One region of the Streptomyces sp. NPDC052109 genome, then DNA from elsewhere that is predicted to be linked to it. Evidence: riboswitches for the same ligand, from Rfam matches in the RefSeq annotation. Region 1 holds a riboswitch; the other holds the start of a gene.

Region 1 (5,212 bases):
AGCTTCTCGGCGACGGCAAGGGTCGCCTGGACGGATTCACCTGCGGCGTGCCGGTCGGTGGCGGGTAGTACGCCCAGGTGGCCGCTGATGCCGTTGCGGTAGGTGGTGGACAGCAGCGACCCCAGTACGGCGACGCCCATGGCCCCGCCGACCTGCCGGAAGGTGTTGTTGACCGCGGATCCCGAGCCGGCCTTCTCCCGCGGCAGCGACGACATGATCATGACGGTGGCGGGTGGCATCACATGGGCCATCCCCGCGCCCATCAGGAAGAACAGCACTTCCAGCACCCAGATGGGGGTGTCCTGGCCGAGCAGCAAGAAGCCGGCGAAGGCCACTGCGGTCAGGACGAGGCCGGCGGCGCAGACGGCGCGGGCACCGAAGCGGTTGACGACCAGCCGGGCCCGCGGGGCGAGGAACATCTGGGAGGTGGCCAGGGGCAGCACGAGCAGACCGGACTGCAGGACGCTGTAGCCGCGCACGCTCTGGTTGTAGAAGACGGAGAAGAACGTGACGCCCATGAGGGCGAAGAAGACCAGGCCGATGGCGGCGACGGAGGCGGAGAACCGCCGGGTGCGGAAGTAGGTGACGTCGAGGGCCGGATGGTCGCTGCGGGCCTCGTACACCACGAAACCGGCGAGGACCGCCAGGCCGCCCAGGATCGTCGCCCACGCCTCGGGCCGGGTGAAGTCGCCCAGCTGGCCGCCCTTGATGATGCCGTAGACCAGCACCGCCAGACCGACGATCGACAGCAGCACGCCGACCGGGTCGAGCCTGCCGGGCCTGGGGTCCTTGGAGTCGGGGACGATCGCCGCCATCGCGACCACCGCGGCGACCACGATCGGCACGTTGACCAGGAAGACCGAGCCCCACCAGAAGTGCTCCAGCAGTACGCCGCCCGCGATGGGGCCGGCGGCTATGGCGAATCCGACCACACCGGTCCAGATGCCGATGGCCTTGGGCTGCTCCGCGGGCTCGAAGACGTTCATGATGATCGCGAGGGTGGCGGGCAGGATGAAGGCGCCGCCGAAGCCCATCACGGCGCGGAAGGTGATGAGCTGCCCTGAGGAGTCCGACAGCGCGGAGAGCACGGATCCCACACCGAACACGGCCATGCCGAAGAGCAGCACCTTCTTGCGGCCGAGGCGGTCACCGAGCAGCCCGGCGGTGAAGAGCAGTCCGGCGAAGACCAGCGTGTAGGAGTTGACCGCCCACTCCAGCTGGCTCTGGGTGGAGCCGAGTCCGGTGGGAGCAGGCTGGGCGATGGTCTTCATCGCCACGTTGAGGATCGAGTTGTCCAGCATCACCACCAGGAGGCTGCACGCAAGCACGGTCAGGATGACCCAGCGTCGGCGGTGGACCGCTTCGGAGACCATCCGTCGCTGGGCAGGCAGCGTGGACGCAGCGGAAGTCGAGGAATCGGTGGGTGGTGATGCCACAGGGGGCCTCCAGTGATGTCGGTGGTTCTGCGAGGGCGAGGGGGAGGCCGTCGGCCTCGATGGCGGGAGGAAGCGCAAGGCCCCGCTTGATCCACCGGGAGACCTCGCCGACGCGAAATAGATGTCGCTGCCAATCTAAACGGGGCCTAGGATAGATGGCAAGTGACATCCATTCGAGGAGAGTGATTCCATGGGCCGCGTGTCCCAGGCGCAAGCACAGGAAAACCGGCAGCGCGTCGTAGCCACCGCCTCCCGGATGTTCCGTGAGAAAGGCACTGCGGTCAGCGTCGCCGACCTGATGAAGGCCGCCGGACTCACCCACGGCGGGTTCTACAAGCAGTTCGCCTCCAAGGAGGACCTGGTCGACGAGGCCATCGCCCACGCCTTCGCCGAGCAGGCGGCACACTCGGCGGTGGCACTCGAGGAGCACGATGCGGAGCGCGAGGCCGCCCGCCGGACGCTGATCGAGGACTACCTCTCGGTCTGGCACCGCGATCACGCCGGGGAGGGCTGCCCCGTCTCCGGATTCGCCGCTGACCTCGGGCGCGAGCCCGACCAGGTCGCACGCGCCCGCCACGCGTACATCAACGGCGTGCGGAACCGGGCCGCTCGGCTGGCCACCGGGGACAACGACGGCATGGCCCAGCTGTGCACCATGGTCGGTGCCCTTGTCCTCGCCCGCGCCACCCGGGGCAACCCGATCTCCGAAGAACTGCTGCAGGCCGCGCGCACGGCTCTCACCGGGAGTGGCACCGGGCGGCCCGAACCTCAGCAGCGCACGGACTGACCCAGAGCCAGCCGGCGTCCACCTCACGAAACCGACGCCGCCATCCTCGGCACGAGCGCGGACCCCGACGTCACTGGCGACGGCTGCTGCACCAGCCGCCCCCCCCGGCGACAGCGGCGGAAACGGGCTGGGAACGGCGGCAACACCGGCGCTCCGGCCCCGGTCGGAAGCGTCCCGGGTCGGCAGCCGGCGTGCGCCCATGGAGGCAACGGGTCAACACCACCTCGCGGGAGGCGTCGGTAACGGACGGCCGAGGTCCCGCGCGCCCTGCGAGGAGGCGCTGGTCGATCCATGGTTCCAGATCTGCTCAGGCCTGAGTGACCGCCTCGACGCCTTCGGCGGCGGCGCCCGAGTGGACGGACTGGGCCGTCCCTGGGCCGTCCGAGGCCGCTCAGCGACGACCACTGACGACTGCTGACGACAGCGGTAGCGAGTCACGGCCGCAGGTCACCCATTTGGATCTGCGACACTGGTAACGCCATGCCTAAGCCCGGAGAACTCACTTTCGTCGCGCCGCGCGGAGCCAAGAAGCCGCCGCGGCACCTTGCCGATCTCACGCCCGCCGAGCGCAAGGACGCGGTGGCCGAGGCCGGTGAGAAGCCGTTCCGCGCCAAGCAGCTCTCGCAGCACTACTTCGCGCGGTACGCGCACGACCCCGAGCAGTGGACCGACATCCCCGCCGGGTCGCGCGGCAAGCTGCGCGAGGCGCTGTTCCCGGAGCTGATGACCGTCGTCCGCCATCTGTCGACGGACGAGGGGACCACCCGCAAGACGCTGTGGCGGCTGTTCGACGGGACACTCGTCGAGTCCGTGCTGATGCGGTATCCGGACCGGGTCACCATGTGCATCAGCTCACAGGCCGGCTGCGGCATGAACTGTCCTTTCTGCGCCACCGGACAGGCCGGGCTCGACCGGAATCTGTCCACCGCCGAGATCGTCCACCAGATCGTGGACGGGATGCGCGCGCTGAGGGACGGGGAGGTGCCCGGGGGACCGGCCCGGCTGTCCAACATCGTCTTCATGGGCATGGGCGAGCCGCTGGCCAACTACAAGCGGGTCGTGGGTGCGATCCGGGCGCTGACCGACCCCGCTCCCGACGGGCTGGGGCTGTCGCAGCGCGGGATCACCGTGTCGACCGTCGGACTCGTGCCGGCCATCCACCGGTTCGCCGACGAGGGCTTCAAGTGCCGGCTGGCGATCTCCCTGCACGCTCCCGACGACGAGCTGCGCGACACCCTCGTCCCCGTGAACACGCGGTGGAAGGTGCGCGAGGTGCTCGACGCCGGGTTCGAGTACGCCGAGAAGAGCGGGCGTCGGCTCTCGATCGAGTACGCGCTCATCCGCGACATCAATGACCAGGCCTGGCGCGGGGATCGGCTCGGGCGGCTGCTCAAGGGCAAGCCCGTGCACGTCAATCTCATTCCGCTGAACCCGACTCCCGGCTCCAAGTGGACCGCCTCGCGGCCCGAGGACGAGAAGGCGTTCGTCGAAGCCATCGCCGCGCATGGTGTACCCGTCACCATCCGGGACACCCGTGGCCAGGAGATCGACGGAGCCTGTGGTCAGCTCGCGGCCACCGAGCGGTAATCTGGCCACGTCCACACATCTTCATATTCCGACAGGGGAGCGCCACAGCGCTGAGAGTGCGGCGGACAGGGCCGCAGACCCTCTGAACCTCGCCCAGGTCATTCTGGGTAGGGAGTTCGGTCATCACTCAAGCTGTTGCGCCCTGCCCGGGTTCTTCCCACCGAAGTCCCGGGCAGGGCCGCGTCTCTTCCTGGCCAACCCCAGGAGGACATCCAGTGCAGAACAAGACCTTCGTGGCCGTGGCGGTCGGGCTCGGCCTGATCGGCCTGTCCGCGTGCGGTTCCGGCGGTGCGAAGCCGGCCGCGGACTCCAAGACCGTGACCCTCGTCAGCCACGACTCGTGGGCCGTCTCCAAGAACGTGCTCCAGGACTTCGAGAAGCAGACCGGGTACAAGGTCAGGGTCCTCAAGGACGGCGATGCCGGACAGGCCGTCAACAAGGCGATCCTGACCAAGGACGACCCGCAGGGGGACGTCTTCTTCGGCGTCGACAACACCCTGCTGTCCCGCGCCCTCGACAACGGCCTGTTCCAGCCGTACTCGGCCAAGGGCCTCGACAAGGTCGGCGCCCCGTACCAGCTCGACCAGGACAGGCACCGGGTCACGCCCGTCGACTACGGCGACATCTGCGTCAACTACGACAAGGCCTACTTCAGCAAGCACAAGCTGACCCCGCCGCGGTCCTTCGCGGACCTCGCCAAGCCCCAGTACAGGAACCTGCTGGTCACCGAGAACGCGGCCACCTCCTCGCCGGGACTCGGCTTCCTGCTGGGCAGCGCAGCCCAGTTCGGCGACACCGGCTGGCAGGACTACTGGAAGAAGCTCAAGGCCAACGGCGTGAAGGTCGTCGACGGCTGGGAGCAGGCCTACTACCAGGAGTTCTCGGGCTCCTCCGAGGGCAAGAAGGCGGGCGGTGACCGGCCGCTGGTCGTGTCGTACGCCTCCTCGCCGCCCGCCGAGGTGATCTACGCCAAGAAGCGGCCCAGCACCGCCCCGACGGGCGTGGCCGACGGCACCTGCTTCCGGCAGATCGAGTTCGCCGGGCTGCTCAGCAACGCGAAGAACCCCAAGGGCGCCAAGGCGTTCATCGACTTCCTGGTCTCCAGGGAGTTCCAGGAGGACATGCCGCTGAACATGTTCGTCTACCCGGTGGTGCAGGGCGCCAAGGTGCCCACCGAGTTCACCGAGTACGGGCCGGCCGCCCAGCACCCCGAGACCATGGCCCCCGGCAAGATCGCCGCCAACCGTGACCAGTGGGTCAGGTCGTGGACCTCGCTCGTACTGAAGTAGCCCGGACCCGGCGGGGAAACGCGGCGCGGCTCGGGCTGATGGCCCTGCCCGTCGCGTTCTTCGCGGCGTTCTTCGCCTGGCCCGTGGCCGCGATCGTCGGACGCGGGCTGAAG
Region 2 (5,212 bases), on a different contig from region 1:
CCGGCGTCCGTCAGCTCCTGCCTGGCGTCCTGGGGATCGTCACCGGTCACGTCCGGCACCTCGATCGGGCTGCCCTTGCTGACGGTCAGCGCGATCGCGGAACCGGCGTGCCGCTCGGTGCCGGCCCGCGGTGTCGTGGCGATCACCGAGCCCCTGGCGACATCCTCGCTGAACTGCCGGGTGACCATGCCCGGCTCCAGCCCGTCCGCCTTCAGCCGCGCACGCGCCTCGGCGAGCGTCCGGCCGTGGACATCCGGCACGTTCACCGTCTGCGGGCCCAGCGAGACGGTCAGCGTCACCGCGTCGTGGTCGCGGATCCGGGCGCCGGGCGCGGGGTCGGTGCCGATGATCGTGCCCCGCTGGACCGTGTCGTTGTACGCGCGCTTGACCTGCCCGACCTTGAGCCCGGCCGACTCCAGCCGGTCCCGGGCCTGCGCCTCCGTCTTCGACAGCAGCGGCGGGACCTTCGTGAACTGGCCCGAGTTGATGTACCAGACCCCGGCGCCCACCCCGAACACCACCAGCACGGCGGCGACGATCGTCAGCAGCAGACGCCCGGACCGGCGGGGTGGCACGGGCGGTGCCTGCAGCCGGCTGGTGTGCTGGACGGCACCCCCGGCCGGCTCGTCCTCGTTGACCGGCAGCGGCCGGGGCACGGTCAGCGAGCGCGGGATCACGCTCGTCCGGTCGCCGGCGTTGTCGTGCTCCGCGGACAGCGCCTGCGGGGGTATCGCGTCCAGCTGTTCGCCGCTCAGCCCCTGGCGTGCCGCGCGGACCTGGCCGAGCAGCGCCACGGCGTCGTGCGGCCGGATGTCCGGGTTGCGCGCGGTCGCGGACGCGACCACCTCGTCCAGCTCGTACGGCAGCCCCGGCACCAGCGCCGAGGGCGGCGGCACGTCGTCGTGGATGTGCTTGTAGAGCACCTGGGCGGGGGAGTCCCCGGAGTGCGGTTTTCCGCCGGTCAGCATCTCGTAGAGCACGACACCGCAGGCGTAGACGTCGACGCGGGGATCGGCGGTGCCCTGCTCGATCTGCTCGGGCGCGAGATACGACACGGTCCCCAGGACGGCGCCGGTCGTGCTGGTCACCGTGTCCACGGACCGCACGAGCCCGAAGTCGGCGACCTTGACCCGCCCGTCGTCACCTATCAGCACGTTCTCGGGCTTCATGTCCCGGTGCACGAACCCGGCCCGGTGCGCGGCGCCGAGCGCGGCGAGGACGGGCTCGAGGATGTCGAGGGCCGCGCGCGGCCGCAGCGCCCCCCGCTCGCGCAGCACGTCCCGCAGGGTGCACCCGGCGACGTACTCCATCGCCAGGTAGACGTACGCCCCGTCGGTGCCCTGGTCGAAGACCTGCACCACGTTCGGGTGAGCCAGCCGGGCGACCGACTTCGCCTCCCGTATGAACCGCTCGACGAAGGACCCGTCGGCCGCGAGCGTCGGGTGCATCACCTTCAGCGCGAGCACACGGTCCAGGCGGGTGTCCAGGGCCCGGTAGACCGTGGCCATCCCGCCGACCGCGATCCGTGCGTCGACGCGATAACGGCCGTCGAGCACCTGCCCGACAAGGGGGTCCTGAAGGGTCGTATCCACGCAGGCGAGTCTACGAGGAGGGACCGACAGTTCCTCCGCCGAGACCGCTTTCCCCCCGGCACTGAAGCCGACCTGTGACGCTTCGCACGAACAGGGGTTCTGACCTGGGCGAGCACGGTGGCGAGCGGTGCGCGGGGGAGACCGAAGGGCGACAGGACCTAGAAGGCCGGTCGCTCGGGATCCAACCGAGCCAGGCCCTCCGCAGGAGACGACGCCTGTGCGAGATACCGCCGCGGGATCCGCCCGGCCAGCCGAGCCAGCCGACCCCCCTCCACGGCATGCCTCATCGCGGCGGCCATGACCTCCGGCTCCTGCGCCCGGGTCACGGCTGAGGCGAGCATCACGCCCGCACACCCCAGCTCCATGGCCAGCGCGACGTCGGACGCCGTGCCGGCCCCCGCGTCCAGAATCACCGGCACCCGCGCGTGCTCGACGATCAGCTGGAAGTTGTGCGGGTTGCGGATCCCGAGCCCGGACCCGATCGGCGACCCCAGCGGCATCACCGCCGCACACCCCACGTCCTCCAGCTTCCGCGCCAGCACCGGATCGTCATTGGTGTACGGCAGCACCGTGAACCCGTCGTCGACCAGCGTCTCCGCCGCCTCCAGCAGCTCCACCGGATCCGGCAGCAGCGTCCGCTCGTCGGCGATGACCTCCAGCTTGACCAGATCCGTGCCGAGTGCCTCCCGCGCGAGCCGCGCGGTCAGCACCGCCTCGCCGGCGGTGAAACAGCCCGCCGTGTTCGGCAGCACCCGGATGCCCAGCCGCTCCAGCACGGACAGCACCGAACCGTGCACGGAGGGATCCACCCGCCGCATCGCGACCGTCGTCAGCTCCGTGCCGGAGGCGACCAGCGCCCGCTCCAGCACCTCCAGGCTGGGCGCACCGCCCGTACCCATGATCAGCCGGGAGGAGAAGGTCGTACCCCCGAGGACCAGAGGATCGTCGGCCATGGCTCAGCCTCCCTGGACCGCGGTGAGGACTTCGACCCGGTCGCCGTCGGCCAGCGCCGTGGCCGCCCACTGGGCGCGCGGGACGACGGTCTCGTTGACGGCGGCGGCCACCCCGGAGGGTGCCGCGACCAGCGACCGTACGACGACGTCGAGAGCGGTACCCGGAACGATCTCCCGGCGCTCTCCGTTGACGGAGATGGAAACAGTGACGGAGATGCTCATGCGGGCTGCTCCATGGGGACGGCGGTGCCGAAGCGCCGCGGCGTGAACGGGCGGGCCGCTTCCGGCAGTTCGCCGTCGGCCAGCAGCTGTGCCAGCACATCGCCGGTGACGGGGGTGAGCAACACCCCGTTGCGGTAGTGCCCGGTGGCCAGCAGCAACCCGTCGAGCCCGGACGGGCCGAGGAGCGGCGCGTTGTCGGGGGAGCCGGGGCGCAGTCCGGCCCGGGTCTCGGTGAGCGGCAGCTCGGTGATGCCCGGCACCAGCTCGTGGGCGTCGCGCAGCAACTCGTACACGCCGCCTGCGGTGACGGTCGTGTCCCAGCCCAGCTCCTCGCTGGTGGCGCCCACGACCAGTTCGCCGTTCTCACGGGGCACCAGGTAGACATGGCTGCCGCGGACTACGGCCCGTACGGTCCGGCTGAGGAACGGCGCGTACCGGCGCGGCACCGTCAGCCGCAGTACCTGCCCCTTCACCGGCCGCACCGGCGGCAGCAGCGCCTCGGGCACGCCCGCGAGCCGCCCGCTCATGCTCCCGGCCGCGAGCACCACCTGGCCGGCGCGCAGCCCGGTGCCGTCCGCGGTGGTGACTCCGGTGGCCCGGTCCCCTGCGACGTCCAGCCGCTCGGCCCACGCCCGGTGGAACACCACACCGGCCCGCTCGCACGCCGCCACCAGGGCCGCCGCCAGCAGCCGGGGATCGATCTGGTGGTCGCCGTCGACCCGCAGTCCGCCGCGCACCCCGGGCGCCAGCATCGGCTCCAGGCGCCGGCACTCACGCCCGGACAGCCACTCGGACGCAAGGCCCGAGCGCTGCTGCAGGGCGTGCAGTTCGCGCAGATGGGCGCGGTCGTCGGCGTCGAGCGCGACCGCGAGGGTGCCGCAGCGGCGATAGCCGAGGTCGTGGCCGGTCAGCTCGGTCAACTCGGCCGCGAAGTCCGGGTAGCGGCGGGCCGATTCCAGGTTGAGGGCGAGCAGTCTCTCCTCGCCGTAGTGCAGTTCGGTGACCGCGGCCAGCATCCCGGCCGCGACCCGCGCGGCACCCCCGCCGGGCTCGGGATCCACCACGGCCGTGGCGAGCCCGCGCTGCGCCGCGCGCCAGGCCGTGACCAGGCCGATGATTCCGCCCCCGATGACGAGGACGTCGGACGTACGTGACGACATGGGCGGTGAGCCCCTCCCTTCGCCGGCATGACCCGGATCAGGTTCGTACGGTCGGAGGCCGCCAGCCTCCCTCTCAGCCCGGTGCGTCCGGGCTCCCGCGAGTGCTTGTACGGTGGCCACCCTAGCCCGCCCCACTCCTCACCCGTAAGGGAGCCCCTGCCCATGGCCCGGTCGCTCGACGGACTGATCCTCGCCCCCGTGGCGGACCAAGCCCCAGGTCAGGTGGGCACCCGCACCCGGTTCGCGTACCACGAGGAGGACGGCGAGATCTGGGCCGAGTACGCCGGCGGCGATGTCGTGCGCGGCCATCTGGTCGGCACCCGGGAGGGTGACCGGCTGGACTTCCGGTACGTGCAGCTGAAGACCGACGGGACGACCTCCTCGGGGCACTGCGTGTCCACGGTCGTGGGGCTGCCGGACGGGCGGGTGCGGCTGGAGGAGACCTGGGAGTGGGAGTCCCAGGCGGGCACCGGTACGAGCGTTGTGGAACAGGTCACCGAGCACGCCCGCTGACTGACGCTCCGTCACGTGTCTATGGTGATCGGGTGAGCGAGCAGACAGCACAAGAGGGCACGTCACAGGGGCGGCGCGTGGTCGTCGTCGGCGCGGGCATGGCCGGGGTGCAGACCGCGGTCGCGCTGCGGGAGAGGGGCTTCAGGGGCGCCGTCACCGTGATCGGCGCGGAGCCCCACCAGCCGTACGACCGGCCGCCCCTGTCGAAGGCCGTGCTGCTCGGCAAGGCCGAGGACTCCGCGTTCGACGTGGACTTCGAGTCTCTCGGCGTCGAGCTGCGGCTCGGCTGCGAGGTCCTGGGCCTGCGCCCGGCCGAGCACGAGCTGGACACCGAGGCGGGCCCGGTGCCGTACGACGTCCTGGTCCTGGCCACCGGTGCGGAACCGATCACCCTGCCCGGCACCGAGGGCGTGCCCGGTGTGCACCTGCTGCGCACCCTGGACGACGCCGAGCGGCTGCGGCCGGTGCTGACCGAGCAGCACCGGATCGTGGTCGTCGGGGCCGGCTGGATCGGTGCCGAGTTCGCCACGGCCGCCCGGGAGGCGGGCTGCGCGGTGACCGTCGTGGAGGCCGCCGACCGGCCCCTCGCCGGCGCCCTGCCCGCAGAGATCGCCGCCCCCATGGCGGAGTGGTACGCCGAAGCGGGCGCCGAGCTGCGCACGCACGCGCGCGTGGAGCGCGTCGAGCCCGGCGCGGTGCTCCTCGCCGACGGCACCCGGCTGCCCGCGGGGGCCGTCGTCGTCGGCATCGGTGCCCGCCCCGCCACCGCCTG

The links. Region 1 has a riboswitch for thiamine pyrophosphate ahead of AB0L59_RS16990 (thiamine ABC transporter substrate-binding protein). Riboswitches for the same ligand answer to the same signal wherever they lie in the genome.
Region 2: it holds a riboswitch for thiamine pyrophosphate, as region 1 does, so the genes downstream of both, thiO (glycine oxidase ThiO) here and AB0L59_RS16990 (thiamine ABC transporter substrate-binding protein) in region 1, are expected to answer to the same signal.

Annotation. Positions count from the first base shown of each region.
Region 1 is NZ_JBFAWF010000007.1:121,835-127,046, reverse strand. It holds gene AB0L59_RS17005 (MFS transporter) at 1-1,373, opposite strand, end outside; gene AB0L59_RS17000 (TetR family transcriptional regulator) at 1,627-2,223, shown strand; gene rlmN (23S rRNA (adenine(2503)-C(2))-methyltransferase RlmN) at 2,704-3,810, shown strand; TPP riboswitch at 3,834-3,942, shown strand; gene AB0L59_RS16990 (thiamine ABC transporter substrate-binding protein) at 4,026-5,099, shown strand; gene AB0L59_RS16985 (iron ABC transporter permease) at 5,138-5,212, shown strand, end outside.
Region 2 is NZ_JBFAWF010000001.1:1,058,455-1,063,666, forward strand. It holds gene pknB (Stk1 family PASTA domain-containing Ser/Thr kinase) at 1-1,592, opposite strand, end outside; gene AB0L59_RS04835 (thiazole synthase) at 1,751-2,545, opposite strand; gene thiS (sulfur carrier protein ThiS) at 2,549-2,767, opposite strand; gene thiO (glycine oxidase ThiO) at 2,764-3,927, opposite strand; TPP riboswitch at 3,925-4,036, opposite strand; gene AB0L59_RS04850 (hypothetical protein) at 4,090-4,440, shown strand; gene AB0L59_RS04855 (FAD-dependent oxidoreductase) at 4,473-5,212, shown strand, end outside.